4 regions of the Nocardioides sp. W7 genome follow, and region 3 is predicted to be linked to each of the others. Evidence: predicted binding sites of a transcription regulator. Region 3 holds the regulator's gene; each other region holds the start of a gene.
What was found. The regulator LexA, encoded in region 3, represses DNA repair genes until DNA is damaged. The targets are predictions, from matches to a motif close to TCGAACANNTGTTCGA.
Positions count from the first base shown of each region.

Region 1 (7,705 bases), 2.2 Mb from region 3:
CACCGGCACGCAGTACGGCCTCTACCTCGCCGGGGTCCGGCACTGGCGCGTCGAGGGGCTGACGGTCGCCAACGTGGCCAAGGGCATCGTGCTCGACCAGACCAGCCACACGGTGATCCGGGGAGTGGCGGTCCACGACATCGGGCAGGAGGGCATCCACCTGCGGGCGTTCTCGAGCGACAACCTGGTGCAGGACAACGAGGTCAGCCGCACCGGTCGCGGCAACGACACGTACGGCGAGGGCATCTACGTCGGGAGCGCCACCTCCAACTGGGGCACCTACTCGGGTGGCCGGCCGGACGCCTCCGATCGCAACCAGGTGCTCGGCAACCGGGTGTGGGAGACCACCGCGGAGAGCCTGGACATCAAGGAGGGCACCACCGGCGGGGTGATCCGCGGCAACGTCCTGGACGGCGCGCACATGACCGGGAGCTGGGCCGACTCCTGGATCGACCTGAAGGGCAACGGCTGGCTCGTGGAGGGCAACCGCGGCACCCGGGCGCTCCAGGACGGCTTCCAGGTGCACGAGGCCGTCGAGGGCTGGGGGCTCGACAACGTCTTCCGCGCCAACACCGCCGTGGTCGACGCCGAGGGCTACGGCTTCTGGATCCAGCAGGGGCTGACCGGCAACGTGGTGTCCTGCGACAACGTCGTCGAGGGGGCGCGCTCGGGCTTCGCGACCGTGGGCTGCGCGGGCTGACGCTCACGCCAGCGCGAGCTGCCACCACTCGGTGTCGATCCACCGGTCGTGCTTGAAGCCGACCTCGCGCAGCAGGCCGACCGGCTCGAAGCCGCACGCCCGGTGCAGGGCCCGGCTGCCCGGGTTCGGCAGCGCGACGACCGCCACCACGGTGCGCATGCCGTCCGCGCGCACCAGGCGCAGCAGCTCGTCGTACAGCGCCCGGCCGAGGCCGCGGCCCAGGGCCGACTGGTCGAGGTACACCGAGGTCTCGCGGGTGTGGCGGTACGCCGGCCGCGGCCGGTACGACGACGAGTAGGCGTAGCCGAGCACCGGCCCGCCGTCCTCGACGACCAGCAGGTGGTCGCCGGCCTCGGTGCTCGCGAGTCGGGCGGCCCAGTAGTCGAGACCGGGCGGGTCGAGGTCGAAGGTCGAGATGCCGTCGGCGACCTGGACGTCGTAGATCGCCTTGATCGCGGGCAGGTCGGCGGGAGTGGCGGGGCGCACGAGCATGGCGCCATCTTCGCGGAGGTTGGCAGGAAGTCCGTGGCCCTGGTGCGCGGAGCCGGACAGGATCGGCTCATGAGTGTGATCGAGCCCGACACCAAGGACTGGACCTGGGTCCTGCAGCAGCCCTGCCCCGAGTGCGGCTACGTCGCCGAGGCGCCCGCGCGTGCGGAACTGGGCGCGCTGGTGCGCGCCAACGCCGCGCTCTGGCCGGTGCTGCTCGCCGCGCCCGACGCCGTCGCACGCCCGGAGCCGGGGGTGTGGTCGGTGCTGGAGTACGCCTGCCACGTGCGCGACGTGCACCGGGTGTTCGATGAGCGAGTGGGGCTGATGCTCGACCAGGACGACCCGTTGTTCGCGAACTGGGACCAGGACGAGACCGCGCTCGCCGAGCGCTACGACCGGCAGGACCCCGCTCTGGTCGCGACCGAGCTGGTGGCGGCCGCCGAGTCGGTGGCCGCGCAGTACGACGCCGTGCCCGCCGACGCCTGGCAGCGGCGCGGGCGGCGCAGCAACGGCAGCGAGTTCACCGTCGAGAGCCTGGGCCGCTACCACCTGCACGACCTGGTCCACCACGCCCACGACGTCCGGGCGGCCGTCGCGCGGTCGACCGTGGCGGCGTACGACGACTTCGCGAGCGCCTACCGCGAGGGCCGGGCGGGACTCCCCGACCCGGACGCCCACCTGCGGGACCGGTTCGCGGCCGCGCTCGCGCCCGGGGCCCGGGTCCTCGAGATCGGCAGCGGACCCGGTCGCGACGCCCGCGCGCTCGAAGACGCCGGGCTGAGCGTGCGCCGCACCGACGTCAGCGAGCGGTTCGTGGAACTGCTGCGCGCCGAGGGCCACGAGGCGGACGTGCTCGACCCGCTGGGCGACGACCTCGACGACCCGCGCCGCCCCGGCACGCCGTACGACGGCGTGTGGGCGAGCGCCTCGCTCCTGCACGTCGCACGCGCCGACCTGCCGGAGGTGCTCCGGCGGCTGGCCGCGGCGACCCGGACCGGCGGCGTCCTGCACCTGGACGTCAAGGAGGGCGAGGGCGAGGCCTGGTCGACCCACGGCAGCGTCGCGGCACCGCGCCGGTTCACCTACTGGTCGCGCGAGGCGCTCGACGCGGTCGCCGCGGGCGCGGGCTGGCGGGTCGAGGAGTGGGGCGAGGGCGTCGGGTCGCGCGGCGAGCGTTGGATCGACCTGCTGGCCCGCAGGTCCTGACTCCGGGCGGGTCCGTACGCTTCCTCGGCGTGAGGCACACGGAGTTCTGGTCACGGATGGACGACGCGCTCGGGTCGGCGTACGCCCCGAGCTGGGCCCGCCAGCACGTCATGAGCGCGCTGGGCGGTCGCACCGCGCAGGAGGCGCTGGACGCCGGGGTCCCGCCCAAGGAGGTCTGGGCCGCGGTGTGGCAGGCGCTCGGGCTGCCCGAGACCGACCGCTGACCGACCCGGCGCGACACGCGCGTGTCGATCCTGGGATCGAACACGTGTTCGGGTTAGGTTGGGTCCACAGGCATGACGCCGGGGCGGGTTCTCCACAGCTTCGATGGCGCTGATCAGGTGCTGTCGGTGGTCCGCTCTAGCGTCGCCGACGTGCCTGACACCCGACGAGCGAAGAAAGAAGGTCCGGCCATGGCTGGAGATCGCGACAAGGCCCTCGACGCCGCCCTGCTGAACATCGAGAAGCAGTTCGGCAAGGGCTCGGTGATGCGCCTCGGTGACGAGACGCGCGCCCCCCTGGAGGTCATCCCCACCGGCTCGATCGCGCTCGACGTGGCGCTGGGCCTCGGCGGCCTGCCCCGCGGCCGGGTGGTCGAGATCTACGGCCCGGAGTCGTCGGGTAAGACGACCGTCGCCCTGCACGCGGTGGCCAGCGCGCAGGCGGCCGGCGGCATCGTGGCGTTCATCGACGCCGAGCACGCGCTCGACCCGGACTACGCCGCCGCTCTCGGTGTCGACACCGACGCGCTGCTGGTCTCCCAGCCCGACTCCGGTGAGCAGGCGCTCGAGATCGCCGACATGCTGATCCGCTCGGGTGCGCTCGCCCTGATCGTCATCGACTCCGTGGCCGCTCTGGTGCCCCGCGCCGAGATCGAGGGCGAGATGGGCGACAGCCACGTCGGCCTCCAGGCCCGGCTGATGAGCCAGGCGCTGCGCAAGATGACCGGTGCGCTCAACAACTCCAAGACCACCGCGATCTTCATCAACCAGCTGCGCGAGAAGATCGGCGTCATGTTCGGCTCGCCCGAGACCACCACCGGTGGCCGGGCGCTGAAGTTCTACTCCTCGGTCCGCCTCGACGTGCGTCGCATCGAGACCCTCAAGGACGGCACCGACATGGTCGGCAACCGGACCCGGGTCAAGGTCGTCAAGAACAAGGTCGCCCCGCCGTTCAAGCAGGCCGAGTTCGACATCATGTACGGCAAGGGCATCAGCCGCGAGGGTGGCCTGATCGACGTCGGGGTCGAGGCGGGCATCGTCCGCAAGGCCGGCGCCTGGTACACCTACGACGGCGACCAGCTCGGTCAGGGCAAGGAGAACTCCCGCAAGTTCCTCAAGGACAACCCCGACCTGGCCAACGAGCTGGAGAAGAAGATCCTCGAGAAGCTCGGGGTCGGCCCGCAGGCCGATGCCCCGGCCGAGGTCGCCGAGCTGGCCGACGAGCCGGTCGGCGTCGACGACTTCTGATCGGCTGGCGGTGGTTGAGCAGGTCGCGCAGCGACCGTGGACGGTGGTTGAGCAGGTCGCGCAGCGACCGTGTCGAAACCCGGTGACCCGAGAGGGGACGCTGTGATGCACGAGGACCGACCCGCGCCGTCGTGGGCCGGTGACGTCTCGGTCGGGGTGGACGCCTGGACGCGCCGCGCGTCCGCCCCGCCGGCACCGCCACCGGCCGACCGGGTCGGTGTCGGTCCCGACGCCGACCCGGAGGCGGTGGCTCGCAAGATTCTGCTCGACCAGCTGACCGGGCAGGCCCGCAGTCGTCAGCAGCTCAGCGACAAGCTCGCCGCGAAGAACGTGCCGGTCGAGATCGCCACCCGCCTCCTCGACCGGTTCGAGGAGGTCGGTCTGGTCGACGACGGTGCGTTCGCACGCGCCTGGGTCGCCAGCCGGGGCGCCGGAGGAGGCAAGGCGCTGGCCAAGCGGGCCCTGGCCCAGGAGCTGCGCCGCAAGGGCATCGACGACGAGGTCGCCCGCGAGGCGCTCGGCGAGATCGACCCCGGCGACGAGGAGCAGGCCGCCCGCGTCCTGGTCCGCAAGAAGCTGCGCACCCTCACCCGGGTCGACGACACGGTGGCGACCCGGCGGCTGGTCGGCATGCTGGCCCGCAAGGGCTACGGGTCGGGCCTGTCGTTCGCCGTCGTCAGGGACGAGCTCGAGGCGGCCGGCCGGGACGAGCCGGACGAGGCCCAGCTGGACGACTGACCCGGGTCGGGGTCCAGAATGCTCCCGTGGCAGACGAGCGCGAGATCCTGACCTACGAGTTGTTCGGCACCGCCGTCCGGGACCTGGCCCGACAGGTCGTCGACTCCGGCTACGAGCCCGACCTGGTGCTCTCCATCGCCCGCGGCGGCCTGGGGTTGGGGATGGGTCTGGGCTACGCGCTGGACGTGAAGAACCTGTCGGCGGTCAACGTGGAGTTCTACACCGGCGTCGACCAGCGTCTCGATGTCCCGATCATGCTGCCGCCGACTCCGCAGGCGGTCGATCTGTCCGGCCTGAAGGTGCTGATCGCCGACGACGTCGCCGACTCGGGCAGGACGCTGGAGATCGTCCAGGAGTTCTGCGCCGACCACGTCGCCGAGGCCCGCACCGCCGTGATCTACGAGAAGCCGCGCACGGTGGTGCACGCCGACTACGTCTGGCGCCGGACCGACCTGTGGATCAACTTCCCGTGGTCCTCCGAGCCGCCGCTCGTCGACCGGCGGGGCGGAGGGGCGCACTGATGGTCGCCGACCTGCTCCGCGTCCCGGCCGGTCCGGTCGACCTCCGCGCGATCGCCACCGACGCGACACCGGGCTTCGACGGGGACAAGAAGGCCGGCCGGCTGGCCCTGGCCGACCTCGGTGAGGAGCTGGCCGGGCTGCAGGAGCGGCTCTGGGCCGAGGGACAGGCGGGCGCGTCACGTCGTCTGCTGCTGGTGCTCCAGGGCATGGACACCTCCGGCAAGGGCGGCACCCTCAAGCACACCGTCGGGCTCGTCGATCCCCAAGGGGTGCGGATCACCTCGTTCAAGGCGCCCACCGAGGAGGAGCGGGCCCACGACTTCCTGTGGCGGATCGAGCGGGCGCTGCCGGGACCGGGCTACCTCGGCGTCTTCGACCGCTCCCACTACGAGGACGTGCTGATCGCCCGGGTGCGGGGGCTGGCCAGCGTGGCGGAGATCGAGCGCCGCTACGACGCGATCGTCGACTTCGAGCACCGCCTGGTCGAGTCCGGCACCACCGTCGTGAAGGTGATGCTGCACATCTCGTCGGCCGAGCAGAAGGAGCGACTCCTGGCCCGGCTCGACGACCCGGCCAAGCACTGGAAGTTCAACTCGGGCGACATCGACGAGCGGGCGCACTGGTCGGCGTACCGCGAGGCCTACGAGATCGCTCTCGAGCGCACGGGCACGGAGGCGGCGCCGTGGCACGTCGTACCGGCCGACCGGAAGTGGTACCGCGACCTGGCCATCGCCCAGCTGCTGCTCGAGGCGCTGCGCGGCCTGGACCCGCAGTGGCCGGTGGCCGACTTCGACGTGACGCACGAACGGGCCAGGCTGACCGGCGAGGAGCCGATCGCCTGACCCGTTCGGTCAGTCAGGGTTCGGGTGACGTCAGCGCTTGAACGTCGTCCCCTTGAAGGCACTCTTGGTGAAGCTCTTGCTGCCCGCAAAGGTGATCTTCCACGTGAACTTGCCGTGCTTCGGAGCCGGCAGGACGATCGTGAAGCGGCCCTTGCGGTTGGTGCGCAGCTTCTTGTACGTCTTGAACTTCTTGCCGACCTTCTTCTGCACGATGATCTTGACCTTGCCCTTGGGCTTCAGCTTGCCCTTGAAGCCGGCCTGACGCCCGCTCATGCCCTGCACGACCATGTCCCGCTGGACCTTGACGGTGACGTCGGTCGAGGTGGGCGCGTACTGCACGCCCCTGCTGGTGGTGCCGCCGCTGTAGCTGATGCGGTAGGTCGCGTTGCCCGCGGCCTTCAGGCTGGTGTACAGGTAGGCGCTGGGGTTGCTCGCAACGCGCGTCCAGGTCGACCGGCCGGCAATCTGCCGGTCGACGGTGATGCTGCCGACATAGACGTCCTCGCCGTCGGCACCGAGGACATTGACGCTGGTGCTGAGGGTGTCGCCGAAGGCGATCGGTGCGCTGTAGGCGCTGATCAGGGTGCGGCCGGCCGATGGGACGATGGAGGTGGCCGTAACGGCAGAGGCCGGAGCGGTGGAGGAGCCCACGATGACCGCGGTGGGGGCGATCAGGCCGGTGGTGACGAGGGCGGCCAGGAGGCGGCGTACGCGCAAGACTGTTGTCCGTTTCTGGGAGTTCGGGAGGGAGGCAGCGGCCCGAGCCGCTGTCCGTTCTTTACCTTCATAAGAGGCCTCCTAAACGGAGTTCGGACACCGATATGGTTGCCCGGTGCTTCCGACCGTCTCAGTGACCCGCTACGTCACCCCGCTGCGGGAGGGCGGCAGCCTCCCGGGGATCGTCGAGGCCGCCGACCTCGGCACCTACGTGTGCAAGTTCCGCGGCGCCGGGCAGGGCGTGCGGGTGCTGGTCGCCGAGACGATCGTCGCCGAGCTGGCCCGGCGGATCGGGTTGCGCACGCCGCGGCTGGTCGCGCTCGACCTCGGTGCCGAGATCGCCCGCTACGAGGCCGACGAGGAGGTCCAGGACCTGCTCCGCGCGAGCATCGGCCTCAACCTCGGCGTCGACTTCCTCCCCGGCTCGTTCGGGTACGACGGCGAGGTGCCGACCGGCGCGGACGTCGCCGCGCGGGTGCTCTGGCTGGATGCGTTCTGCGCCAACGTCGACCGGTCCTGGCGCAACCCCAACCTGTTGGTCTGGCACGGCGACCTGTGGGTGATCGACCACGGCGCGTCCCTGTACTTCCACCACGGCTGGCCGGGCGGGTCGCTGGCGAAGGAGGGCGCGGCCGAGCGCTTCGCCGCCCAGCCCTGGGACCTGAGCGACCACGTCCTGGAGCGCTATGCCGGCGCGCTGCCGGCGGTGGACGAGGACGTGCGCGCCCGGCTGTCGGCCGACGACCTCCCCGAGGTCCTCTCGCTGGTGCCCGACGTCTGGCTGGAGCCGGTCCCGGGGGCGGAGACCCCGGACGCCGTACGGGCGGCGTACGTCGCGTTCCTCACCGCGCGCCTGGCCACCCGGCAGTGGCTGCCCGAGGTGGTCCGATGACCTCGTTCTCGTACCAGTACGTCGTGCTGCGCTGCGTCCCGCGGGTGGACCGCGAGGAGTTCCTCAACGTCGGCGTGGTGCTCTACTGCCAGGCGACCGACTACCTCGACGTCTCCTGGGACGTCGAC
Region 1 covers NZ_CP095078.1:4,122,275-4,129,979, reverse strand. The annotation lists gene MUB56_RS19510 (right-handed parallel beta-helix repeat-containing protein) at 1-700, shown strand, start outside; gene MUB56_RS19505 (GNAT family N-acetyltransferase) at 704-1,192, opposite strand; gene MUB56_RS19500 (methyltransferase domain-containing protein) at 1,262-2,398, shown strand; gene MUB56_RS19495 (DUF3046 domain-containing protein) at 2,428-2,622, shown strand; gene recA (recombinase RecA) at 2,812-3,867, shown strand; gene MUB56_RS19485 (regulatory protein RecX) at 3,973-4,605, shown strand; gene MUB56_RS19480 (phosphoribosyltransferase family protein) at 4,632-5,126, shown strand; gene MUB56_RS19475 (PPK2 family polyphosphate kinase) at 5,126-5,968, shown strand; gene MUB56_RS19470 (hypothetical protein) at 5,999-6,685, opposite strand; gene MUB56_RS19465 (HipA family kinase) at 6,801-7,577, shown strand; gene MUB56_RS19460 (DUF3037 domain-containing protein) at 7,574-7,705, shown strand, end outside.
Region 1: a site for LexA is predicted at 2,659-2,674, ahead of recA (recombinase RecA). Genes of this name have one in related genera too.

Region 2 (7,705 bases), 2.6 Mb from region 3:
GGCGGACTCGGGCAGCACGATCGCGGTGCGGCCGAGTCGCACCAGCTGCAGCACCTGCGTCAGGTCGCGGAGCTCGGGGCCGGGCCCGGCGGGGTAGGTGCCGTCGAGGTGCGGCCAGCGTGGCGTCGGCAGGTCGGGGATCGAGGTCGCCTCGGCGACGGTCATCGACGTCAGGGTGCTCAGCGGGTGGCCGGCGGGCAGGATCAGGACCTGCTCCTCGACCAGCAGCGTGTCCACGTCGAACCCGCTCAGGTCGTCGAACGGCCGGTGCAGGATCGCGACATCGGCGCGCCCGTCGCGCAGCATCGGGGCCTGGTGCCCGGGCGCGCTCAGCACCACGTCGACGTCGACGGAATCGGGTTCGGCGGCATAGGCGTCGAGCAGCTTGGCCATCAGCTCGCTCGACGCACCCGCCTTGGCGGTGAGCACCACCGAGGCTCGGCCGGCCGCCTCGACGGTCCGGCGGGTACGCCGCTCGGCCGCCTCGACCGCGGCGAGCGCCGCCCGACCCTCGCGCAGGAGGGTCTCGCCGGCGCTGGTGAGGGTCACGCCGCGCGGTGTGCGTACGAACAGGTCGGCGCCGAGGCGCCGCTCGAGCTGAGCGATCGCGCGCGACAGCGGCGGCTGGGCCATCCCGAGACGCGTGGCGGCCCGGCCGACGTGCGACTCCTCGGCGACGGCGACGAAGTAGCGCAGCTCGCGGGTCTCCACCTCGTCGAGGTTACGCGGCTCACCTGGCCTCATACCGCGGCGGTATCGGTCCCGACCCGATCGGTGTTGGATCGATGCACCGGTGCGAGCACATGATCGTGGCATGGCAGAGAACAGCACCGAGAACAAGAAGACAGCGTTGGTCACCGGCGCCAACAAGGGCATCGGCTACGAGATCGCCGCGGGCCTGGCCCGCCTCGGGTACCGCGTTGGCGTCGGCGCACGAGACACGGGCCGGCGCGAGGAGGCCGTGGGCAAGCTTCAGGCCGACGGACTCGACGTGTTCGGCGTACCACTCGACGTGACCGACGACGCGAGCGTCACCGCCGCGGCCGCCCAGCTCGAAGCGCAGGGCGGGCTCGACGTCCTCGTCAACAACGCCGCAATCACCGGGGGGATGCCGCAGGAGCCCACCAAGGTCAGCCCCGACCAGGTCCTCGCGGTCGTCGACACCAACGTCATCGGCGTCATCCGGGTGACCAACGCGATGCTGCCGATGCTGCGCCGCGCCTCGTCGCCGCGCATCGTCAACGTCTCGAGCACGGTCGGCTCGCTGACGCTGCAGACCGCGCAGGCCGCGGCGGTCGGCCCGATCTCGGCGGCGTACTCACCGACCAAGTCCTACCTCAACGCCGTCACGATCCAGTACGCCAAGGAGCTCGCCGGCACCGGCATCCTGATCAACGCCGGTTGCCCCGGCTACGTCGCCACCGACCTCAACGGCTTCCAGGGGTTCCGTACGCCTGAGCAGGGCGCCGCGATCTTCCTGGAGCTCGCGACGCTGCCCGACGGCGGACCGACCGGCACCTTCCGCGACGACGAGGGCATCCAGCCCTGGTGAGGTGTGCAGCACCGGCTCTTGGCGCGGACGTGTGCGAGCCTCGCCGTACCGACCGAGAGCCGGCTGCTGCTGGAGGTGCAGTAGGTCGTCCCGCTCCCTGCGGCCAGGGTCGTCCCGCTCCCTGAGGCCAGGGAGCCCATGCTCCGGAATGACGTCCCGCTGCGCAGGGCCTGAACGGGCGCAATGACGCACCTTCTCGTGAGGATGCCGAGCGGCAGATTGCGTGCGTCGATGCCACTCGAACGCCGGGTCAAGGACGGCGCAAGACGGCGTGCGAGGGCCTGTGGAAGATCCAAGCGGTCGAACGTGCGTTCGACTAGAATTGGGGCATCATTCCGCAGCGTTTGTGGAGCTCTCGGAGGCTCGCATGGACCACCCGATCCGGGTCGCCGCCCAGGTCATTGACGGTGCCCTGAAGTCGGTCGCTGACGTGAACCCGGCGTTCATGACCACCACCGACAAGGCCGCCGCCCTGGTCGAGCTGGCCGCGATCGAGACCCGGGTGGGCGAGCTGCGACTGCGGGTCACCGCCGACGCTTCTGACGTGGCCGAGGAGTCGGGTGCGCGGGACGTCGGGGCGTGGGTGGCGGCCGCGACGCGGCGTCGTCGTGGTGACTGTGCTGCGGATCTTCGCCTCGCGTTGGTGTTGGCCGACCGCCCGGTGCTGGCTGCTGCGGTGCGTGAGGGTGAGGTGAACCTCGCGCAGGCCCGGGCGATCGCGGTGTCTCTTGCCGAGCTGCCGGCCGAGGTCGACCCCTTTGTGGTCGACCGGGCGGAGGCCGCGTTGGTGGGGTATGCCGCGCGTTTCGACCCGGTCGAGCTGGGGCGCCTGGGTTGCCGGATCCTCGACGTCGTCGCCCCGGAGATCGCCGAGGGCGTCGAGGCCCGCCACCTGGCCGACCTCGAAGCCTCCGCCCACCAGCGGATGCGCCTCGGACTGCGGCCGATGGGCGACGGGACCACCCGCATCACCGGACTGATCCCGGACGCGTCCGCGGCTCGGCTCGCGACGTACCTGCACGCCTTCACCAACCCTCGCCGCGACGACGCCGACCCGGAACCGGCCCAAGCACCGCGGACTCCCCACGGCCGCAAGACCGCCCGCGCGTTCTGCCAACTCCTGGAGACCCTCGACCCGACCCGGCTCCCCATCCACGGCGGCGACGCCACCACCCTCGTCGTGACCATGTCGCTGGAGTCGCTCCGCGCCGAGCTCGGCACCGCCACCCTCGGCAACCCGGCACCGGGCGACTCGGCCGACCGGATCACCGCCGACGAAGCCCGTCGCCTGGCCTGCACCGCCCACCTCGTCCCGGCCGTCCTCGGCGGGAAGGGCGAGGTCCTCGACCTCGGCCGCTCCCAACGCCTCTTCACCCGCGCCCAACGCCGCGCCCTGGCCCTGACCGATCGCGAGTGCCGAGCCGAGGGCTGCCGGGTCCCGGCGCCGTGGTGCGAGGCGCATCACGCCGGCACTCCCTGGGCCGCCGGCGGCCGCACCGACCTCGCCGACGGGATGCTGCTCTGCTCCCACCATCACCACCGAGCCCACGACCCGACCTACACCTCAGGACGACTCCCCGACGGCGGCGTCCGCTTCCACCGACGAACGTAGGCCGGGGTGGCGGGTCATGGGCGGCTACGGAATGGGGCGCATCACGGAGTAGCCGAGTAGAGGGGCGGGTGCGCCTGACGCCCGACATGTGGCACCCCGCGAGACTGCACCCGTGCGCATTGGAACCTGGAATCTCGAGGGGCGTTGGGACGCTCGCCATCGAGACCTGGTCGACTCCATGGATTGCGACGTCATGTTGCTCACCGAGGTCTCTGAGTGCTTCGAGCTCCCGGGATACGACGTGCACCTTGGGCAGCAGTTGATGATGCCCGAGCGACGGTGGGCGGCCGTAGCGTCCCGCCTGCCGATGCGGCCGGAGCCAGATCCCCACGGCGCCTCAGCGATGGTCGTGATCGAGGGTCTGCGGGTCTGTTCATCCGTTCTCCCGTGGCGCTCGTGTGGCACCCACGGTCCCTGGACCGGTAGTACCACCGCGGAGAAGACCGCCGAGGCCGTCGCGGCGGTGGAAAGCGTGCGTCCGACGGTGTGGGGCGGAGATTGGAACCATGCCCTGTCGGGCCGCGAATGGGCGGGCTCGATGGCGGGCAGGCGGTACTTGTTGGCAGCAGTCGAACGCCTCTCGCTCCAGGTGCCTACCGCCTGGGAGCCCCACCATCTCGAGGATCTGCTCAGCATCGATCACCTCGCCGTGCCGCAGTCGTGGACGGTCGATGCCGTAGGCCGGCATCGCGCTTTCGTCGGGACCGGTCGGATCTCTGACCACGACGCGTATGCAATCGATGTCTCCATCGACACCACCGACGACTAGGAGTCAGCAGGAGGCGACAGAGGACTGCGGCGGTTGGACGCACCCGGACCTGCGGGAACAAACCGATGCCGCAGCGCATCCGAACTGCCTTCGGGCCCTCGCCGCCGAAACTTGGCCGCGCTGCTCGAGGGTCGCCCGCGGCGCTCGGCGCGAACCGGTGGCCGGCGGCACGGCGTCAGTCTGACGAAGGTTGCCCGACAGTCACCGTCAGTGGCGAGTACTCGCGCCGGCGGGCGGGACACGCCGATGCCACCCCGTTCGCCGCTGGTAGGCGTCGGCGACCCGCAACAGGGTGGCCTCGTCGAAGCCCCGGCCGACGAGTTGGCAGGAGAGCGGGAGTCCGTCGACGCCCACCCCGCACGGGAGTGACATGGCCGGCAGGCCCGCGAGGTTCCACTGGCCGCTGAACCCGGTGCCGGAGAACAGCCCGCCCATGTCCTCCTCGTCCCAGCGCGGCAGGGGAGCGACGAAGTACGGCGTGAGGAGCACGTCGACCTCCTCGAACACCACCGCCGCCGCTCGCCGGAACAGCTCGCGGACGACCGTGGCCCGGGCGTAGTCGCCCTCGGAGACGAACGCTCCCCGGGCGAGGGTCTCGCGGGTGGAGGCGCCGTAGTCCGACCAGCGGGTGGCCAGGTCCGCGCGGTGCAGCGCGAACGCCTCGTGCAGCCAGATGAGGTTGTTGGCGTGCCATGCCTCCGAGCGCAGGGGGACCGTCACCTCCACGAGGTCGGCTCCGGCGGCAGCGAGCTCGTCGACCACGGTGGCCAGGGCGGCGGCCACCTCGGTGCTGACGGCGGGATCGTCGAGCCAGCCGCGCCGGGGCAGTCCGACGCGCAGCCCGGTCAGGTCACCGTCGAGGACGGGGCCGTCGTGGGGGACGGCAGCGCCCCGGAGATCGGTCCGGTCCGGGCCGGCCAGCGCTTGGAGGAGCAGGGCGCAGTCCCTGCTGCTGCGGGCCATGGGTCCGACGGTGTCCAGGCTCGGTGCGAGTGGGACGACGCCGTGGGTCGGGACGAGGCCGTACGTCGGCTTGAGACCGGTGATGCCGGTCGCGGCCGCCGGCGCCCGGACCGATCCGGCGGTGTCCGTGCCCAGGCCGCCCAGTGCCATCCCGGTCGCGACGGCGATCGCCGTACCGGCACTCGATCCCGAGGGGGTCAGGCGCGGATCCCAGGGGTTGCGCGGGATCGGGAAGCCCAGAGCGGGGTCTGGGAGCCCGCAGGCGAACTCGCTGGTGGTCGCCTTGCCGACCAGGACCGCACCCGCCGCTCGCAGACGTGCGACCGAGGTGGCGTCGGCGCCGCCTCCCCATCCCGGGGCGAGGACCCGGCTGTTGGCGGTCGTCGGGGCGTCGCGCGTCGCGATGTTGTCCTTGACGGCCAGCGGGATGCCCTGCAGCGGGCCTCGGACGACCCCCGCGTCGAAGGCCCGGTCGGCCGCGCGCGCGGCGGCCAGTGCCGGCTCGGCCGTGACGGTGACGAACGCGCCGAGCTCGGCGTCGCGACGGTCGATGGTCTCGAGCGCGGCCGTGGTCAGGTCGACCGAGGTCAGTGAGCCGCTCGCGAGCGCGGCGGCCGCCTCCACCAGGGTGACGGGCATGGTCATGAGCGGCACTCACCCTCGAGCTCGGTCTCCGTCAGAGCCTGGAGCTGCCGGGTCCGGTCCTTCAGGACGACGTACGCCTCCCCGAGGCGGCGCGCTTCCGCTGCCGAGACTCCGATCCCCGCCTCTTCGAGGAGGGCGCTCGCAGCAGCCACCGAAGCCTCGGTCATCGACCCCTCCGTCAGTTGACTTATTTACAACATTGGTTGTTTTATCGACATGCCGAGTATGTCGGAGGAAACGGGTCCTGCGAAGGGCTGTCGGGTAACGAGCTCGTTTCCAGCTCGGCCCGATGCCGTCTGCCCACCGGCCGCCCGAGGTGACCCGACCGGGGGCATCGGCGCCGCCCCTCGGTCTCGCCGTCCTACCTCGTCGCGCTCAGCTGTACGACGGCGAGCACGCCCACCCCGGTGAGGCGAATGACGACGGGTCCGGTCGGCCCGTCGACCAGGGCCGTCTCGCCCTGATGGAGCTCGGCGGTGTCGTCGACGACCTCGATCGCCGCGCCCCCGGCGATCGCGTGGACGGCCACCTGCGCGCCCGCGTCTCCCGGGAGGGTCAGGGACTCGGGGCTGTGGTGCAGGGTGACGGCGGCGGAGAGGCCCTGGCGGCGCCACATCACGTTGAGCTGACGCGTGGGTCCGCCGAGCGGTTCGCCTTCCACCTCCTGCTCACCCGCGAATCGGTGTGACTGTCCCGAGCGCAGGGTGACGGCAGCCGCCCCAGGGGACGTCAGTCGAAGGCCGGAACCGCTCACCAGGATGAGCTCGCGGTCGACCTCCGGGAACGATGAGAAGGCGGCAGTCGCGTCGCTCTCGGCAAGGGACAGTCGCCAACTCCAGTCCAGGTCGGACGGCTCGGCGTGGATCTGCGTGGTCCAGCCGAGGCCGTTGCGCCACCGGGCGCGTCGATGCTCGGTGACCGGAAGGACCCGGATGCTGCTCACGGGCCAGAGGGTGTCACAGGACTCGCCTCGCTACCCGGCCTCGCTACCCGGCCTCGCTACCCGGCCTCGCTACCCGGCCTGGCGAACCTCGATGTCCGTGTAGAGCTCGGGGCGTCGGTCCGCGAAGACATGGTTCACGCCCGAGAGCTGCCGCTCCCGGGCCGTCGACAGCGACAGCTCGGCGACCGCCATCTGGTCGGCGCGAGGCAGGCTGAGCACCCATCCGGCGGTGTCGATGATGGCGGACCCGCCGGTGAAGTCCTGATCCCGCTCGCGCCCGGCCCGGTCGGCGCAGGCGACGTAGACATGGTTGGTGCGGGCCGCGGCGCGCGCCAGCATCACCTGCGGTGGCTCGTCGCCGTACGGGCGCTGGTCGAGCGCCCAGTTCGTCGGCACGGTGATCAGGTCGGCTCCCCGCAGCGCCGCGCTGCGGGCCATCTCGGGAAACTCCAGGTCGTAGCAGATCAGCACGCTGACCCGGCCGAACGGCGTGTCCAGGACCGGTGGGAGCTCGGTGCCCGGCGCGAAGAAGCGCTTCTCGCGGTTCCACAGGTGCGTCTTGCGGTAGACGGCCCGGACGCCCGACGCGTCGACCAGGGCTGCGCTGATGTGGACGTCGGCACCCGATCGCTCGGCGAAGCCCCCCACGACCAGCCCCGGCGCCCCCTCGAGTGCCGCCGCCCAGCGGGCGAAGACCGGGTGAGCGGCCGTGATCGCGCACGAGCGCACCTCGGCCGCGGTCTCGAACATGTAGCCGCTGAGGCACAGCTCGGGGAGGACGATGACGTCGGCACCGCGCTCCCGGGCGGTCTCGATCGCGTGCACGGACAGCTCGACGTTCGCGTCGAGGTCGAGCAGCCGGGGTGCGAGCTGTACGACGGCCACGGTCGCCGGCGCGGTCACGCCTCCCGTCCCGACGGGAAGCGGACGCCGTCACGAAGCGCGAGGAGGTCCTCCAGCTGCTCGGCGGCCTTCTTGAGGCTCGTGACGGCGTGGTCGATCTTCGGCTCGAGTCGGAAGGTCGGGCCCGAGACGCCGAACGCGGCGACCATGATCCCGCGGTAGTCCCGCACCGGGACGCCGACGGCCGTCAGGCCTACCTCGAACTCGTCCACGACCGTCGCGTAGCCGTCGTCGCGGGCGCGGGAGACGGCCTCCACCAGGCCGTCGACCGACTGCACGCCGCCGCTACGGGCGCTGCTCAGCTGCTGGCCGGCGTAC
Region 2 covers NZ_CP095078.1:4,502,955-4,510,659, reverse strand. The annotation lists gene MUB56_RS21125 (LysR family transcriptional regulator) at 1-711, opposite strand, end outside; gene MUB56_RS21120 (SDR family oxidoreductase) at 815-1,552, shown strand; gene MUB56_RS21115 (HNH endonuclease signature motif containing protein) at 1,920-3,164, shown strand; gene MUB56_RS21110 (endonuclease/exonuclease/phosphatase family protein) at 3,277-3,933, shown strand; gene MUB56_RS21105 (amidase) at 4,141-5,541, opposite strand; gene MUB56_RS21100 (hypothetical protein) at 5,538-5,708, opposite strand; gene MUB56_RS21095 (HutD family protein) at 5,903-6,484, opposite strand; gene MUB56_RS21090 (nitrilase-related carbon-nitrogen hydrolase) at 6,554-7,387, opposite strand; gene MUB56_RS21085 (IclR family transcriptional regulator) at 7,384-7,705, opposite strand, start outside.
Region 2: a site for LexA is predicted at 1,853-1,868, ahead of MUB56_RS21115 (HNH endonuclease signature motif containing protein). Genes of this name have one in related genera too.

Region 3 (7,705 bases):
TCGGTGACCGGTCGGCCCTTGCAGGCCTTCCGGACTCCGGAGACCGCCTTGTCCCGGGTGAACGGCTCCGTGGCGCCGGAGCGCTTGAGGACCGTCAACTGCATCATCTCGACGGTGGTGAACCGCTTGGTGCACCCCGAGCAGGTACGCCGGCGCCTGATCGAGCCGCCGTCGTCGGCGACCCGGGAGTCGAGGACCCGGGTGTCGGCGCCACGGCAGTACGGACAGTGCATCTGGGTCTCCTTTCCGGGCACGCCTCAACCACCCCCGAAGAGGTGCGAGCTTGTGGATAACGGGGGGTTTCTCTGTGTAGAACACGCCGTTCGCTGTGAGTCTTCCGGCTCTACCTGTGCACTAGATGTGGATAACTACAGCGATGTAAGTACTAGATGTGGGGAACCGTACGCCTGCTGGCAGCGACGCGCAAGCGGCCCGGCGTGTCGCGGCCGAGCACATCCCGACCGCCCGCGAAACCGCAGGTCAGCGGCGTCCGAGCCGACCCGCCGCGCCGCTGTCGGGCTCGGACTGGGAGTGAACTGCCGGGGTAGTCCGTCACACCAGAGCGGCTAAGAGTCGGGCGGGTTCAATCGGTCGAAGCAACGTCAGGCTGCTGCCGGGTCTGACAGCAGTTCGGCCAGCGCTTGGGCTGGAGTCTTCAGGTCGAGGGTAGGTCGTGGCCGCTGGTTGAGGGTCGTAGCGATGTGGGCGAGGTCGTCGGCGGTGTGGACCGAGAGGTCGGTGCCCTTGGTCAACCAGAACCTCAGGAGCCGGTTGGTGTTCTCGTTCGTGCCGCGTTGCCAGGGCGAGTGCGGGTCGCAGAAGTAGACCGGCATGTCGTCGAGGGCGACCTGGATATCGCGGTAGCCGGCCATCTCGGTGCCGCGGTCCCAGGTCAACGACCGCCGTAGGTGGACGGGGAGCTTGCCCATCTCGCGGATCATCGCCTCGGCCACCGACGCGGCGTCGTGACGTCCGGGCAGGTGCAGCAAGATCACGAACCGGGTGGAGCGTTCGACCAGGGTGCCCACCGCCGACCCGTTCGCGGTGCCCAAGATCAGGTCGCCCTCCCAATGGCCGGGCACGGCCCGGTCGGCGACCTCAGCTGGACGATCACTGATCTTGAACGCCTCGCGGTACGGGCTCTTCGCCCGTCGGTCGACGCTTCCTCGCGGCTGGCGGGCCCGTCGTGACGTGGACAGGTTGCGGGCCAGGTCTTGGCGCAGGCTGCCGCGGGTCTGGACGTAGAGCGCCTGGTAGATCGTCTCGTGCGACACACGGTCCATGATCGTGCGTGGGTGATCACCACGCAGGACCGTGGCGATCAGCTGGGGTGACCAGCCTTCATCCATCCAGGCCTCGATCCGGCGACACAGTCCGGGGTTCTCGAGGAGTCGGAACGGTTTTGGTCGTCGACGCCTCAGCAGTGCCTGGCGGTGCGCCAAGGAACCGTAGTAGCTGCCGTCGGGTCCGCTGTTGCGGGCAATCTCGCGGCTGATGATCGACTTGTCCCGCCCGATCAACGCACCGATCGCTTCCAGGCTCGGTCCACGTCGCCCCGCACGCTCGGCAAGCAGCCGCTGCTGCACCCCCGCCGCGATCACCGCGCGATCCTCACTGCTCAACCGCCGACGCAGACCAGGCTCGCCCGACACTCCTCGCGCCGGGCGTTCATGCCCCGCAACAGTCCCGAGCCCACCGTCTGGTCCATGCAGGATCCTCAGCGTCACGGGCGCAGCCTGACGCCACCACACGCCCGCGGTATCGCGTGACACGCCCACCAACCGAGCCGAGTGCCACACCGAACGACCCGCACAGATCGAATCAAACAACCGCGCACGAACCTCGTACGGCAGCGGTCGACGTCCCATCACCAACACCTCACTCACTAGGTGTTGCTTCGACCGCCTGAGCCTGCCGTCGTCTCATCCCCGCTGGTGTGACGGACTACCCCGACGGCCCCGACAACGGGCCGAGCCCGGCCTCAGGCGCCGCGACCGACGAGGGCAGCGAGGTCACGCCACCACGACAGCCGGTTCGGTCGACCGTCGTAGTCGCGGCGCTGGTTGGCGCCGCTCGTCCCCGGGAGCACGAAGACCTGCGCGGGCCCGACGTACCAGTCCTGGACTCCCAGGTGCGGCCGTCCCGGGCGACCAAGCGCACGCGCGGCCTCGTGCGCGACGCCCTTGCTGGTGAACGCCAGCCACTCCGGTCGCCACCGCTCCACCTTCGCCGCCAGTTCGTCGACCTCCACCCAGCGCGGGTCCCAGTGCCCCACCAGGTCGGTCAGCCCGAATCCCAGCTCGGCGACCAGCCGGTCCTCGTCGGGGCGCAGCCGGCGGGGGCTCAGCCCGCTGAGATGGAGCGACTCCCAGAAGCTGTTGCCCGGCGAGGCGTAGTAGTGCTCGCGCCACTTGGTCGACTCCGCGCCGGCCAGGCCGCAGAAGACCACGATCGGCTCAGGACCCACGATGTCCGGAAGCACCTCCACGTCTTCACTCTCCGGGCCGCACCAAACTCAGGGCACGGAGCTGCCGCCGGATGCGCGGGTCCTCCCACACCGTGTGGGTCGGTGCGACACAATGACCGGCGTGGCGGGCGAGGGAAAGCGAGCAGGGTCGCGACGTGCCGCACGCCCACCGCGGACCTTCCGCCCCCGACTGCTGCTGCTCGCCGTCGGGGTGACCCTGGCGGTCGTCGCCTGGGGCTACCTTGTGTACGCCGCCATCGACTTCGGCGCGAGCGCCCGATCCGGTGACGAGCGCGCCTGGCTGTTCCTCGCCCTCGCCTCGGCCGGCGCGATCGCCTGCCTCTTCCTCGGCCTGATGATGGTCGCCCGTCTGCTCCGCGGGCTCGGCATCACCGCTCCCCCGCCGTCACCGGAGTCCCCCGTGCCGTCGGAGACGGCGGACCGGACCCCGCCCGCGCCGCGCCCGCCCGGTGGCCGGCGCGCGGCCCGCTGACCCCCTCGGACACCGAAACGCCGCAGGGGCGGGGCCACCTCGTGGCCCCGCCCCTGTCTTCCCCGGCTCGCCAGCCGGGGTCGAAGCGGCTGGCGAAGTCTGTGGTGGCGCTACTCCGTCGGGACCCGGAGCTCCTGGCCGGCGAGGAGCACCGTCGACTCCAGGCCGTTGAGGCGCTCGATGTGCTCGATCATCTCCTGGACCTGGCCGTCCTCGGCCGCACCTGCCGCGATGTCCCAGAGGGTCTCGCCGGTGCCGACCGTGACGACCGTCGTGGGCTCCGCGGTGCCCGGCTCGGGCGTGGCCACCGACCCGGCGGCGAGCATCAGGCCGATCCCGAGCACCAGGGTCAGCCCGAGCAGGAAGATCACCAGCCGGCCGCGCCGGGTGAGCCGGAGCTCGCCGCGAGTGAGGGACAGGTCGGACATCTGCATCGTGCTCATCGGGACCTCCTGGGGAAGTGGCGGTCAGCCTGGGTGCCTGGCCACGAGCGAATGTCTATCCGCGCCCACCGACAGTCCGGTGCTGGCCAGCTGGTCGATCAGACGTTCGATCGAACATGTGTGCGAGACTAGAGCACCTGTTCGAACGAAATCAAGAACCGGGGGAACATTTGTTCGAACGGATCGGGACGACACGCCCTTCGAACACATGTTTGAAGCCGGAGCCGCATCTCGGTACGGTGAGCCCACGAGCATCCCGGCGAAAGGCATCACCATGGCCACGAAGAAGAACGTCCGCGAGCTGCCCGACGGGCCGCCCGACGCCACCGGACTGACCCCGCGCCAGCAGCGCGTGCTCGCGCACATCAAGGACTGCATCGAGAAGCGCGGCTACCCGCCGAGCATGCGCGAGATCGGTGACGCCGTCGGGCTGACGAGCTCCTCGAGCGTGGCGCACCAGCTGAAGTCGCTGGAGGAGAAGGGCTTCCTCAAGCGCGACCCGCACCGGCCGCGCGCGCTGGAGGTGTTCCTGCCCGAGGTGATGGCCGCGCGGCGTGCCCTCTCCGGTGCCGACGAGTCGTCGTACGACGAGACCGGCGTCGGCGACGCCGCCCCGGTGCCGACCAACGTCCCCCTGCTCGGGCGGATCGCCGCCGGCGGACCGATCCTGGCCGAGGAGCGCTACGAGGACGTCTTCCCGCTCCCCCGTCAGCTGGTCGGCGAGGGTGAGCTCTTCCTCCTCGAGGTCGCCGGTGACTCGATGGTCGACGCCGCGATCTGCAGCGGTGACTACGTGGTGATCCGCAAGGAGCAGACCGCCGAGAACGGCGACATCGTCGCCGCCCTCCTCGACGGCGAGGCCACCGTCAAGACCTTCAAGCGCAAGGACGGGAAGGTCTGGCTGATGCCCCACAACGAGGCCTACGACCCGATCGACGGCACCCACGCGACGATCCTGGGGAAGGTCACCGCGGTCCTGCGCAAGGTCTGAGCGAGGAGGCTGGACCGGGCCGTTCACGAGGGCGGGCGTGCGAGGATTGCCCGCCCGCTCCCTCCCGGTTGGAGACCTCGTGCCCGCACGCCACCGCACGCTGCTCGCGACCGTCGGCGCCGCCGTCCTCGCCGCCGCGCTGCTGACTCAGCCGGGCGCCGCCTCAGGCGCGAGCGGCTGGGACGGCGAGCCGGTCGGACACCCGATCGAGGGCCCGGCAGCCCGCGCCGCCCAGGTGCTCGAGGAGGCGGACGGCCTCCTGCGCGGCAGCTCGTCGGGCCGCGACGCCAGCCTGGTGCTGCTCGAGCTCGCCCGGAGCCGAACCGCTCTCCCGGCGGCCCGCCGGGCGGAGGCCGATCGGATCCTGGCCCGACCCACGGACAACCCCGACCCCCAGCAGTTCGGCTACCGGGCCGGCGCCCAGCCGACCGCGGCGTGCCAGGACGGCTTCTGCGTGCACTGGGCGCGCCAGACCTCCGACGCCCCCGATCTCTCCGACGGCAACGGCAACGGCCGCCCCGACTACGTCGACCTGGTCTTCACGACCCTGGCCGAGGTCAGCGGCACCTACGCGGGCGCCGGCTACCGCCGCCCGGTCGCGGACGGCATCCGCGGTGGCGGACTCGACCAGTTCGACGTCTACCTCGTCGACAGCGGCACCCGCGGGGACGGGATCTACGGCTACTGCGCCCCCGAGGGAGTCACGAGCGCCCAGCAGCGCAGCGCCACGGCGTACTGCGCGCTCGACAACGACTTCGCCGAGTTCCCGTCCCACACCCCCACCGAGAACCTCCAGGTGACGCTCGCGCACGAGTACTTCCACGCGGTCCAGCTGGCCTACGACCTCACCGAGGACCCGTGGTTCCTCGAGTCGACGGCCACCTGGGTCGAGGACGAGGTGTACGACGGCGTCAACGACAACGTGCAGTACCTCCGGAACAGCCCGATGAGCCAGCCCGGGGTCCCGCTCGACCAGGGCGAGGGGATGCGGGTCTACGGCAGCTGGATCTTCTTCCGCCACCTCAGCGAGGTGGAGCCACGCGCACAGGGCGGGCTGCCCACGATCATCCGGGAGATCTGGGAGCGAGCCGCCGGACCGGCGTACTCGATCCAGGCCGTGGAGGCCGTGCTGGGCGAGCGCGGACGGTCGATGACCGCGACCGTCGCCCGGTTCTCCGCCGCCAACCGCCATCCCAGGAGCAGCTACGCGGAGGGCTCGCGCTACCCCGCGACCACGCCGGAGAGCAGCGCCCGGGTCGCGCGCGGGCAGAGCCGCCGCGCCGCGCTCACCCTCGACCACCTCGGCAGCGGGACCCTGCGCTACCGACCCGACACCGGTGCGTCCCGGCGCGCCGGCAGGCTCCGGATCACCGTCGACCTCCCGCGCCGCAGCCGACCGACGGCCGCGGTCCTCACCGTGCGTCAGGAGTCGGGCCGGCTGCGGACCCGGGTCGTGCGGGTCGACCGGTCGGGGGGCGCCCGGATCACGCTCCCGTTCGCGGCCGGCCGGGTCAGGTACGTCGACGTCACGCTGGTCAACGCCGCCACCCGCTACCGCTGCGGCCGCGGCACGGTCCACTCCTGCCGGGGCCGCTCGCTCGACGACGACCTGACCCTGCGGGTGCAGGTCCGCGCGCTGGCGTAGTCGCTCAGGCCTCAGCCGGCGGCGAGCCGGGCCAGGGCCTTGCGGACCACGGCCGGGTCGGTGGTGGTCCACATCGGCGGCAGGCTGGACTTGAGGAAGCCGCCGTAGCGAGCGGTCGCCAGCCGAGGATCGAGGACGGCGACGACGCCGCGGTCGGAGGTGGTGCGGATCAGTCGACCGGCGCCCTGCGCCATCAGCAGCGCGGCGTGCGTGGCGGCGACCTGCATGAACCCGTTGCCGCCGGCCTTGTCGGCCGCCCGCTGGCGCGCCGACATCAGCGGGTCGTCGGGACGCGGGAAGGGGATCCGGTCGATGAGCACCAGCTGGCAGGTCTCGCCCGGCACGTCGAGGCCCTGCCACAGCGACAAGGTGCCGAACAGGCAGGTGTGCGGGTCGGCGACGAACTGCTTCGCCAGCTCGGGCAGCTGGGCGTCGCCCTGGGCGAGCGTGGTCAGGTGCGGCAGCCGCTCGCGGACCACCTCTGCGGCGGCCTCGGCGGCCCGCCGCGACGAGAACAGCCCGAGCGTGCGCCCCTCGGCCGCGTCGACCAGCTCGACGATCTCGTCGAGCTGGGCCTTGACCAGGCCGTCGCGGCCGGGCGGCGGCAGGTGGCGCGCGACGTACAGGATGCCCTGCTGCCCGTAGTCGAACGGCGAGCCGACGTCGATGCCGCGCCACGGCAGGCCGCTGCCGGCGGCGTGCGCGTCGGCGGGCGCGCCCTCCAGGACCCGCTCACTGGCCTTGAGCCCGACACCGGTGGCCACTGCGCCGAAGTCGCCGCCGAGCATCAGGGTCGCCGAGGTCATCACGACCGTCTTGTCGGTCAGCAGCTTGTCGCGCATCGTGCCCCAGACCTGGAGCGGCGCGACGCAGAGCCGCGGCGGGAGCCGCTCGGAGCCCTCGGTCAGCCAGAGCACGTCGGCGTCGGAGCCGGACGCCATCCGTTCGGCGGTCGCGAACACCTCCTGCACCGCGCCCCGGGCCTGGGTGCGACCGGCGTCGGGGTCGCCGTCCTTGTCGGGCTTGGGGTACGCCGAGTAGCAGGCGCGCGCGGCGTCGCGCACCAGCGCCAGGGCGTCGGAGAGCTGCTCGGGCAGCTGCTCGAACCGGCCCGGGCTGGCCTCCCCCATCGCCGCCCGCAGCGCGTCGGCGGCATCGGCGAGGTCGTCGGCCTCCGAGCCGTCGACGTGGCGCTGGGAGCGACGGGCCGAGCGCTCGACCTCGGCCGCCCAGAGCTCGTCGGTGGCGGCCTGGGTGACCCGGGCGGTCAGCTCGTGCGCCTCGTCGACCACGACGACGTCGTAGTCGGGGATCATCGGCACCCCCTCGATCGCGTCGATCGCGAGCAGCGAGTGGTTGGTGACGATCAGGTGCGAGCGGTGCGCCTTCTCCTTGGCGAGCTCGGCGAAGCACTCCTGGCCGAACGGGCACTTGGCGGCGCCGAGGCACTCCCGGTGGTTGACGCTGACCTGGCGCCACTCCTTGTCGGTGTGGCGCGGGGCGTGGTCGCGCTCGCCGCTGCCGCCGTCCTCGGCCGCCTTCTCCGCCCAGGCCCGCAGCTCCAGGATCTTGGCGCCCATCGACCCCTCGGGCATCTGCACCAGCGCGCCCTGCTCGTCCGGGACGCCCTCGCGGACCCGGTGCAGGCAGGCGTAGTTGGAGCGGC
Region 3 covers NZ_CP095078.1:1,926,259-1,933,963, reverse strand. The annotation lists gene nrdR (transcriptional regulator NrdR) at 1-233, opposite strand, end outside; gene MUB56_RS09150 (IS30 family transposase) at 603-1,727, opposite strand; gene MUB56_RS09145 (mismatch-specific DNA-glycosylase) at 1,982-2,488, opposite strand; gene MUB56_RS09140 (hypothetical protein) at 2,589-2,960, shown strand; gene MUB56_RS09135 (LysM peptidoglycan-binding domain-containing protein) at 3,071-3,403, opposite strand; gene lexA (transcriptional repressor LexA) at 3,678-4,394, shown strand; gene MUB56_RS09125 (MXAN_6640 family putative metalloprotease) at 4,474-6,039, shown strand; gene MUB56_RS09120 (ATP-dependent DNA helicase) at 6,051-7,705, opposite strand, start outside.

Region 4 (7,705 bases), 1.4 Mb from region 3:
CGGCGGCCGGGACCGGATCGGCGAGGTGCTCGACGCCGTCGACGACCTGGTGCCGGTGCCGGTGCGGGTCACCGGGCCCGTGTCGTACGACGAGGAGGAGGCCCGCCGTGACGGCTGACGTGCTCGCGCTGCGGCGCTCGCCGCTGGAGGGGACCGGCTTCGGCGTCGTCGGCCTCGGGCTGACGATGGCCGAGGAGCCGTTCCGCTCGCTGGTCGAGGTGCGCTCGGACGTCGCACCGAGCGTCGCGCCGGGCGTCTCGCCGTCGGCCGGGCACGTCTGGCGGCTCGGGCCGGACTGGTGGCTGGTCGACGGCCCGCCGCCGTCGGAGCCGGCGCTGGAGGTCCCGCTGGCCGGGCAGCTGCGCGGTCCGGGTGCCGCGGCGACCGACGTCTCGGCCCACCGGACCACCATCGTGCTGACCGGCGAGCACGCTGCGACCGTGATCGCGCACGGCTGCCCGATCGACCTCTCCGTCGTACCGGTCGGCGGCTGCGTCCAGGGCACCCTCGCCGGCGCCCAGGTCGCGATCGGCCGGGTCGGCCCGAACACGCTCCGGCTCTACGTCCGCGCCGCCTTCGCCCGCCACCTGGCGGCCTGGCTGAGCGACGCGGCGACGCCGTACCTCTGAGGGCTCGCCGTCGGCACCAGCAGCGCCGCTGCTTGTAACGCAGCGACATGTAGGGGTGAAGGATGTTCACCTAGCTGCTGGAGGACCCATGCCCACGCCTTCGTGGACCGACGAGCACGCACGACTGGTCGCTGACTCGGCGCCGCTGGTCCCGACACCGACCGAGGCTGAGGTCGATCGGGTCTGGGACGTGGTCGCCGAGGTCGTCACGGCTCCCGCAGCCACCCGGCGCCCCCGGCGACGGATCGCGTGGGGGGTCGGACTGGCCGCGCTCGTCCTGGGCACGTCCGGGGTGGCCGTGGCCGGCACGGCCGTGTGGCAGGCCCGGACCGGCGAGTTCCAGACCGACCCGGAGAGCATCCGACTGGGCGGTCCCGGTGAGCTGATCGACCCCAGTGGCGCCGACTACGAGCAGGTGCTCCGCGAGGAGATCTCCGACATCCCCTTCCCCTCGGACGGGGCGCGGGAGATCGCGGTGGCCGACCAGGTGAGGTTCGCCCGCCGGGACGCGGCGGGCATGGAGATGGCGCGGGCCCGCGGTGACGAGGACTGGTCCATGCGACAGGTCACCGGGGGCATGCGGGCCGAGGCGGCGCGAGCGGCCATCTGCTCCTGGGCGAACGCTTGGGCGGCGACCACGGCGGCCGGTGACGCCGACGGCCGCGCCGAGGCCATCGAGATGCTCGAGGCCTCGCGCACCTGGCCGGCGGTGACCGACGTCGACGCCCTCCAGACGCTCACCTGGAAGAAGCAGTGGGTCACCGACTCGGAGACGGGTGCGACCCGGCGGGAGCCCTACCTGGACAACACCGTCTTCGCCTACCTCCCGCTCGTCGTGGCGGCCGCCCGAGGACGCGACGCCGAGGCAGTGGGCCGGCCCCTCGTGGAGTACACGCGTTGCGTCCCGGAGCTGATGCCGGACCTGCCCGCTGCGGTGCCCGCCGAGCACCGGGTCCCGTGACATGGGTCGCCCCCTGACCGGTCAGGAGTTCGAGGAGCTCTACCGCGCGACGGTCCACGACCTGATCGCCTACCTGCGCCGCCGGGGCGCCGCCGACGCCGAGAACGACGTGGCGGAGGTCTACGCCATCGCCTGGCGTCGGCGGGTCGACCTGCCCGCGCCCATGATGCGCCGGGCCTGGCTCTTCGGCACGGCGCAGAAGGTGCTGCAGGCCAACCACCGCCGGCAGGCACGGGAAGGCAGCGCCGCCGCTGAGCTCGCGCACCGCCCCGACGACTCCCCGGTGGCCGACCAGGACAGCCTGACGACGGCCACCGTGGCAGCGGCGATGGCCCGGCTGCCTTCCGGGGACCGGGAGATCCTCCGGCTCGTCGAGTGGGAGCGCGTGACGACGGCCGAGCTCGCCACGGCGCTGGGGGTCCGCCCTGCCACGGCCCGCGTCCGCCTGCACCGGGCTCGGAAGGCGTTGGCGGGTGACCCGGCGGTACGGGCGCTGGTCGATCGACCCGACCCGGATGAGCGCTACCTGGGCAGCACGTCCCAGGTCTCACCCAGGTCGTCGGAGGTGTACGCCGAGGCCAGCCGCCAGCTCAGGGCGTACAGCCGGCCGCCCGCGGTCCGCACCGACCAGCCGTCGACGTCGCCCCCGACGTCCGGCAGCGCGAGCGGCTCCCAGGCGCCGCCGTCGAGCGGGACGGCGTAGCCCGGCTGGTCCCACCCCGAGAGCAGCAGCCGGCCGTCCGGGAGCACGCCGACATCGGCGCCGAACCACTGCTCGCCCGCGCCGACCTGGGCCGGCACCGCGCGCCACGGCTCGGCGCCCGGCGCTGCGACGTCGCGCACCTGCAGGGAGAGCAGCCGCTCGCCGCCGTCCTCGTCGAGACCGGCGAGCGGCACCACGACCCGGTCGCCGGCCACCGCGATCCCCAGCGGGTGGGCGTCGCGCGGCAGCGAGATCGGGACCCGCTCCCAGCTCGACCCACCGTCGGCCGAGTGCAGCACCGGCAGCTCGTCACCCCACTCACCCAGGACCCAGACGCCCCCGGTCTCGTCCACCGCCTGTCCCTGGGCCGAACGTCCGGCGGGACTGCGCGGCGCCGCGAACACGGTGCCGGTCGAGGGCCGGAAGACGAGGTTCGCGTAGTCGTCGAGCTGGAGGTCGCCCGGCTCGACCGGGAGCGGCTCGGGGGACCGGGTCGCCGGGGTCAGGGTGCCGTCGACGCCCAGCACCTCGTACCGCTGGCGAGCCGGGTCGCGCTGCAGCAGGAACCCCGCCTCGAGGGCCCAGAGGCCCGGGCTCGCGCTCGCCTCCGACACCCGGTGCGCGTGCCCGTCGGCGAGGACGCGCTCGCCGTCGTACAACCTCCAGGCGGAGGCCTGCGGTCCCTCGTCGTCGTCGGACTCGACCAGGTACGACACCAGCACCTCCCCCGTGCCCGACACCTCGATCCCGCTCGGCCGGCCGGCCTCGACGATCTCGTCGACGGTGCCTCGGGGTCGGCCGCGACCTCGTGCTCGCGCTCGGCGTCGCGCACGGCGTCGCGCTCGGCGTCGCGCACGGCGTCGCGCTCGGCCGGTGAGCCGGGGCCGGCGACCTCGCCGCAGCCGGCCAGGGCCAGCGCGAGGAGCACGAACACGATTCCGAGAGTCCGACGCACGACCCCATCATCGGTGCGCCCTGGTTGACTCGGGGCATGCGCCGAGCCGCCGCGCTCCTCACGCTCGCCGCGCTCGCGGCGGGGTGCTCGGGCGAGCCGCGTCCGGCCGCTCCGACGTCCGGCTCGGCCGCCCCGACGCCCATCCCCACACCGAAGGCGACTCCGCCCCGGGCCTCCGCGGAGCCCGAGCCGCGCGTCTCGCCCGACGACGTCCGGGTCCGTACAGCGACCGCCGCCGTCCGCCACCTCGCGGACGAGATCGGCCCCCGGCCCGGCACCACCCGGGCGTACTTCCGCGCAGCAGCCTGGACGCAGCGCCGGCTCGAGGAGCTGGGCTGGCAGGTCGAGCGGCAACGCTTCCCGACACCGGCCGGCTACTCCTGGAACGGCCCCGTCGCGGCCGGCCCGTCCGTGAACGTGCTCGCCACCCGCGGCGACGTCCGACCCGGAGAGCCCTGGCTAGCCGTCGGCGCCCACCTCGACACCGTCGTCGGCTCGCCCGGTGCCGAGGACAACGCGTCCGGGGTGGGGGTCCTGCTCGCCGTCGCCGAGGCCCTGTCCGGACGGCGCAGCCGACTGCCGGTCGTGCTGATCGCGTTCGGTTCCGAGGAGCCGCGCGGCCAGGGCGACTCCCACCACCACTACGGCTCGCGCGCGTACGTCGCCTCGCTCACCCCCGAGCAGCGGCGCACCCTGCGCGGGATGATCTCGCTCGACCGGGTCGGCGTCGGCCCGGCCGTCCCCGTCGGCAGCCCCGCCGACAACCTGGACCCGCCCACCCGGCGAGTGCTCGCGGCGGCCGCCCGCGCCGGCGTACCCACGCTCCCCGAGACCGGCCAGCGCTCCAGCGACCACTGGTCGTTCGCCCGCGAGGCGATGCCGGCCGTCCGCCTCGGCAGCACCCCGTACGCCGGCTACCACTCCCCCGGCGACGTCCCCGCCGTGGTCGAGCCCGCCCAGCTGGAGCGGACCGCGCGGGTCGTGCTGGCCTGGCTGCGCTGAGCTGCCTTCCCTTGCAGTCTGCTGCCGCGCGAGTCGGACGGGCGCGAAACGCGGTCGCAGACCTGGACCCTCCTTGCTGAACCCGCCGGGCAGATTGAGGGGTCGGCCACCTCGTCGTGGGTGCCGAAGGCCTGTGGAAGATCCAAGCGGTCGAACGTGCGTTCGATTAGAATGGGGGCATCATCACGCACTCGTTTGTTGAGCTCTCGGAGGCTCGCATGGACCACCCGATCCGGGTCGCCACCCAGGTCATTGACGGTGCCCTGAAGTCGGTGGCCGACGTGAACCCGGCGTTCATGACCACCACCGACAAGGCGTCCGCCCTGGTTGAGCTGGCCGCGATCGAGGACCGGGTGGGCGAGCTGCGACTGCGGGTCACCGCCGACGCCGGTGACGTGGCCGAGGAGTCGGGTGCGCGGGACGTCGGGGCATGGACGGCAGCCGCGACGCGGCGTCGTCGTGGTGACTGTGCTGCCGACCTCCGCCTCGCGTTGGTGTTGGCCGACCGTCCGGTGTTGGCAACGGCGGTCCGTGAAGGTGAGGTGAACCTCGACCAGGCCCAGGCCATTGCGGCGTCCCTCGCCGAGCTCCCGGCCGACGTCGACGCCTGCGTGGTCGACCGGGCCGAGGCCGCGTTGGTGGCGTACGCCGCCCGCTTCGACCCGGTCGAGCTGGGGCGCCTGGGTCGTCGGATCCTCGACGTCATCGCCCCCGACCTCGCCGAGGCCGCCGAGGCCCGCCACCTGGCCGACCTCGAAGCCTCCGCCCACCAGCGGATGCGCCTCGGACTGCGGCCGATGGGCGACGGGACCACCCGCATCAGCGGACTGATCCCGGACGCCTCCGCTGCCCGCCTCGCGACCTACCTGCACGCCTTCACCAACCCCCGCCGCGACGACGCCGACCCGGAACCGGCCCAAGCGCGGCGGACTCCCCACGGCCGCAAGACCGCCCGCGCGTTCTGCCAACTCCTGGAGACCCTCGACCCGACCCGGCTCCCCATCCACGGCGGCGACGCCACCACCCTCGTCGTGACCATGTCGCTGGAGTCGCTCCGCGCCGAGCTCGGCACCGCCACCCTCGGCAACCCCGCACCGGGCGACTCGGCCGACCGGATCACCGCCGACGAAGCCCGTCGCCTGGCCTGCACCGCCCACCTCGTCCCCGCCGTCCTCGGCGGAAAGGGCGAGGTCCTCGACCTCGGCCGCTCCCAACGCCTCTTCACCCGCGCCCAACGCCGCGCCCTGGCCCTGACCGACCGCGAATGCCGCGCCGAGGGCTGCCAGATCCCCGCCCCGTGGTGCGAAGCCCACCACGCCGGCACCCCCTGGGCCGCCGGCGGCCGCACCGACCTGGCCGACGGGATGCTGCTCTGCTCCCACCACCACCACCGAGCCCACGACCCCACCTACACCTCCGAGCGGCTCCCCGACGGCGGCGTCCGCTTCCACCGACGAACCTAAACCGGCTTGGTAGGGCATTGGCGGGGGTATGACGCACCAGTCCTTGCCTAGGCATGCTTGGCCCCTACGTCATAGGCATGAGTGGTAGGACAGCTCGTCGTAGCCGGCGTCTAGCCGAACCTCCGGATGCCACGACTCGACGACGGCGGGTTTCGGTCGTTCCAGTCTCGACGAGTGCGGATACCAACTTGATAAGCCATGATGTGGCTGCCGACGAAGGTGACCCCTACGCGAGGAGTGGATGATGGGTTTTGCTGCCGATATCACCCGACAGGTGCGGGCGCAGTACTCGATGCACTTCTCATACCCGCCCGGCCAGCCCTTGCAACTCGGGGACATCGTCGTGCCGGACGCAGGGACATGGACGGTCGTCGGCAACTTGGCCAAACGGGCGGGGGTCTCGATCGATGTTGTAGAAGATCCCACCCCTGCCGATTGGTCACCCTCGGCGACGAGCGGCTGCAACATTGAGACCAAGGCGGCGGCCACGCTCGACCCGAAGTTCAAGTTCGTAGCCGAGGCGAAGGCCGGCGTGAAGATCACGCTCAATGACAAGAACGCGTTCGCGCTCGCCATGAAGGGCGCGCGATTCCGCCGCATCGCTGATGTCGACGAGTTTTGGGACCACGTCCGCGGGGAGGTCAACAAGTGGACATGGGACCTCCGCCGGCGAATCGTCACTTCAGTGACCGACGTGGAATCGATGACATTCCTCGCCAGTGCCGAGGGTGGCTCAAGCTTCGAACTCGAAGCCGCCGGCAGCCCGAACGTTTCCGGTCTTCAACTGGGTGACATCTCAGCTGGTTTCACGTTGAAGTCGACCATGTCTGCAAATGACGTGTTCTCAAGCTTGGCCGCGACACCACTATTTCGCGCCCACAAGGTCAAGCTGCTTGGACCCCTCGGAACGGCTTCCGTGGCCAGCGGCGACGTCGCATGGGAGGAACAGGGTGATCTCGGAGACGACGAGGCCTAGGCGAGAGTCACCAGTGGATCAAGTTCCTGCACCATGACCGGAATCCCTGGCGACCAGATCGAGCGGCTTCTCGTCGAGGATCGATTGCGCTTCGATGCCGTCGATTGTCCGATACGCTACGAGGTTTGGCGTGAGTATGCCCTCTGGGGTGCCGATCACCGCCCGGCACTTCTAATCGAGCGGAGTTCGGCGTCGGCATTCGACGTAGAAACGCTGCAGCAGGCCCTTCGAAACGCGCCTCCGCTCCAGCCCACTCGGCCAGACCTTCAACCAGTTGCAGCGAGGTTGCTTCTACCGCCACCCGTTAGAGGCGATGGTGAGGGCGATAGAATTCGCGATCTAAGTCAGAGCCGTGATAACCGTGCCGATGAGCCGCCGGGCGATGAAAGCGATGGCCTAGCAGCCTTCGGATCCTGGATTCTTGTCCGACCTGCCCTACACCAGATTGTCGCTCTGCTGCCCTACACATCGTGGGCCGACGTAGCTGCGGTGCTTTCCCAGATGGACCGGTCAGCGGTGGCAGAACTGCTCCGGGCCGACTCTGCCCGCGGTGATCTCAGGTCGGCGTCCGGCGAGATCAGAGACGACCAAGCTGAGGACCTCCTGAACTCCGGAGCGACACGTCGGGCCGCCTGGCTTGTGAATGTGATCGCGCGAGTGTGGGGATATGACTGTGCCTTCCCTGGCGAGTTGCCAGGTGCCATCGCGGATGTCGATCGGATGGTTGCGGCCCTTCGCAAACACTGGTCATCTCGGCAAGGAGACCTCGCTGGATCTGAATCCGGTCCGCTCGTAGCGAGCATCAACCTCAATCGTCGTTCGAAGACCGCGGTCTCGACGTCACGGCGCACGATCAAGGCCGATGCTGCTTCGTCAGTCTTTAGTGTCGACTGTTCTAGCCTTGTTTGGGCGATCCTTGACGCCGGCGTCGATGCCCGCCACCCCGCCTTCAAAGCGCGCGGAGGCTCTGGTAGTCGAGTAACGCGGACCATCGACTTCACCCAAGTCGACATCGT
Region 4 covers NZ_CP095078.1:523,819-531,523, forward strand. The annotation lists gene MUB56_RS02540 (2Fe-2S iron-sulfur cluster-binding protein) at 1-118, shown strand, start outside; gene MUB56_RS02545 (sarcosine oxidase subunit gamma family protein) at 108-629, shown strand; gene MUB56_RS02550 (hypothetical protein) at 718-1,590, shown strand; gene MUB56_RS02555 (sigma-70 family RNA polymerase sigma factor) at 1,592-2,293, shown strand; gene MUB56_RS02560 (M28 family peptidase) at 3,285-4,250, shown strand; gene MUB56_RS02565 (HNH endonuclease signature motif containing protein) at 4,469-5,713, shown strand; gene MUB56_RS02570 (hypothetical protein) at 5,958-6,689, shown strand; gene MUB56_RS02575 (hypothetical protein) at 6,708-6,848, opposite strand; gene MUB56_RS02580 (S8 family serine peptidase) at 7,380-7,705, shown strand, end outside.
Region 4: a site for LexA is predicted at 4,401-4,416, ahead of MUB56_RS02565 (HNH endonuclease signature motif containing protein). Genes of this name have one in related genera too.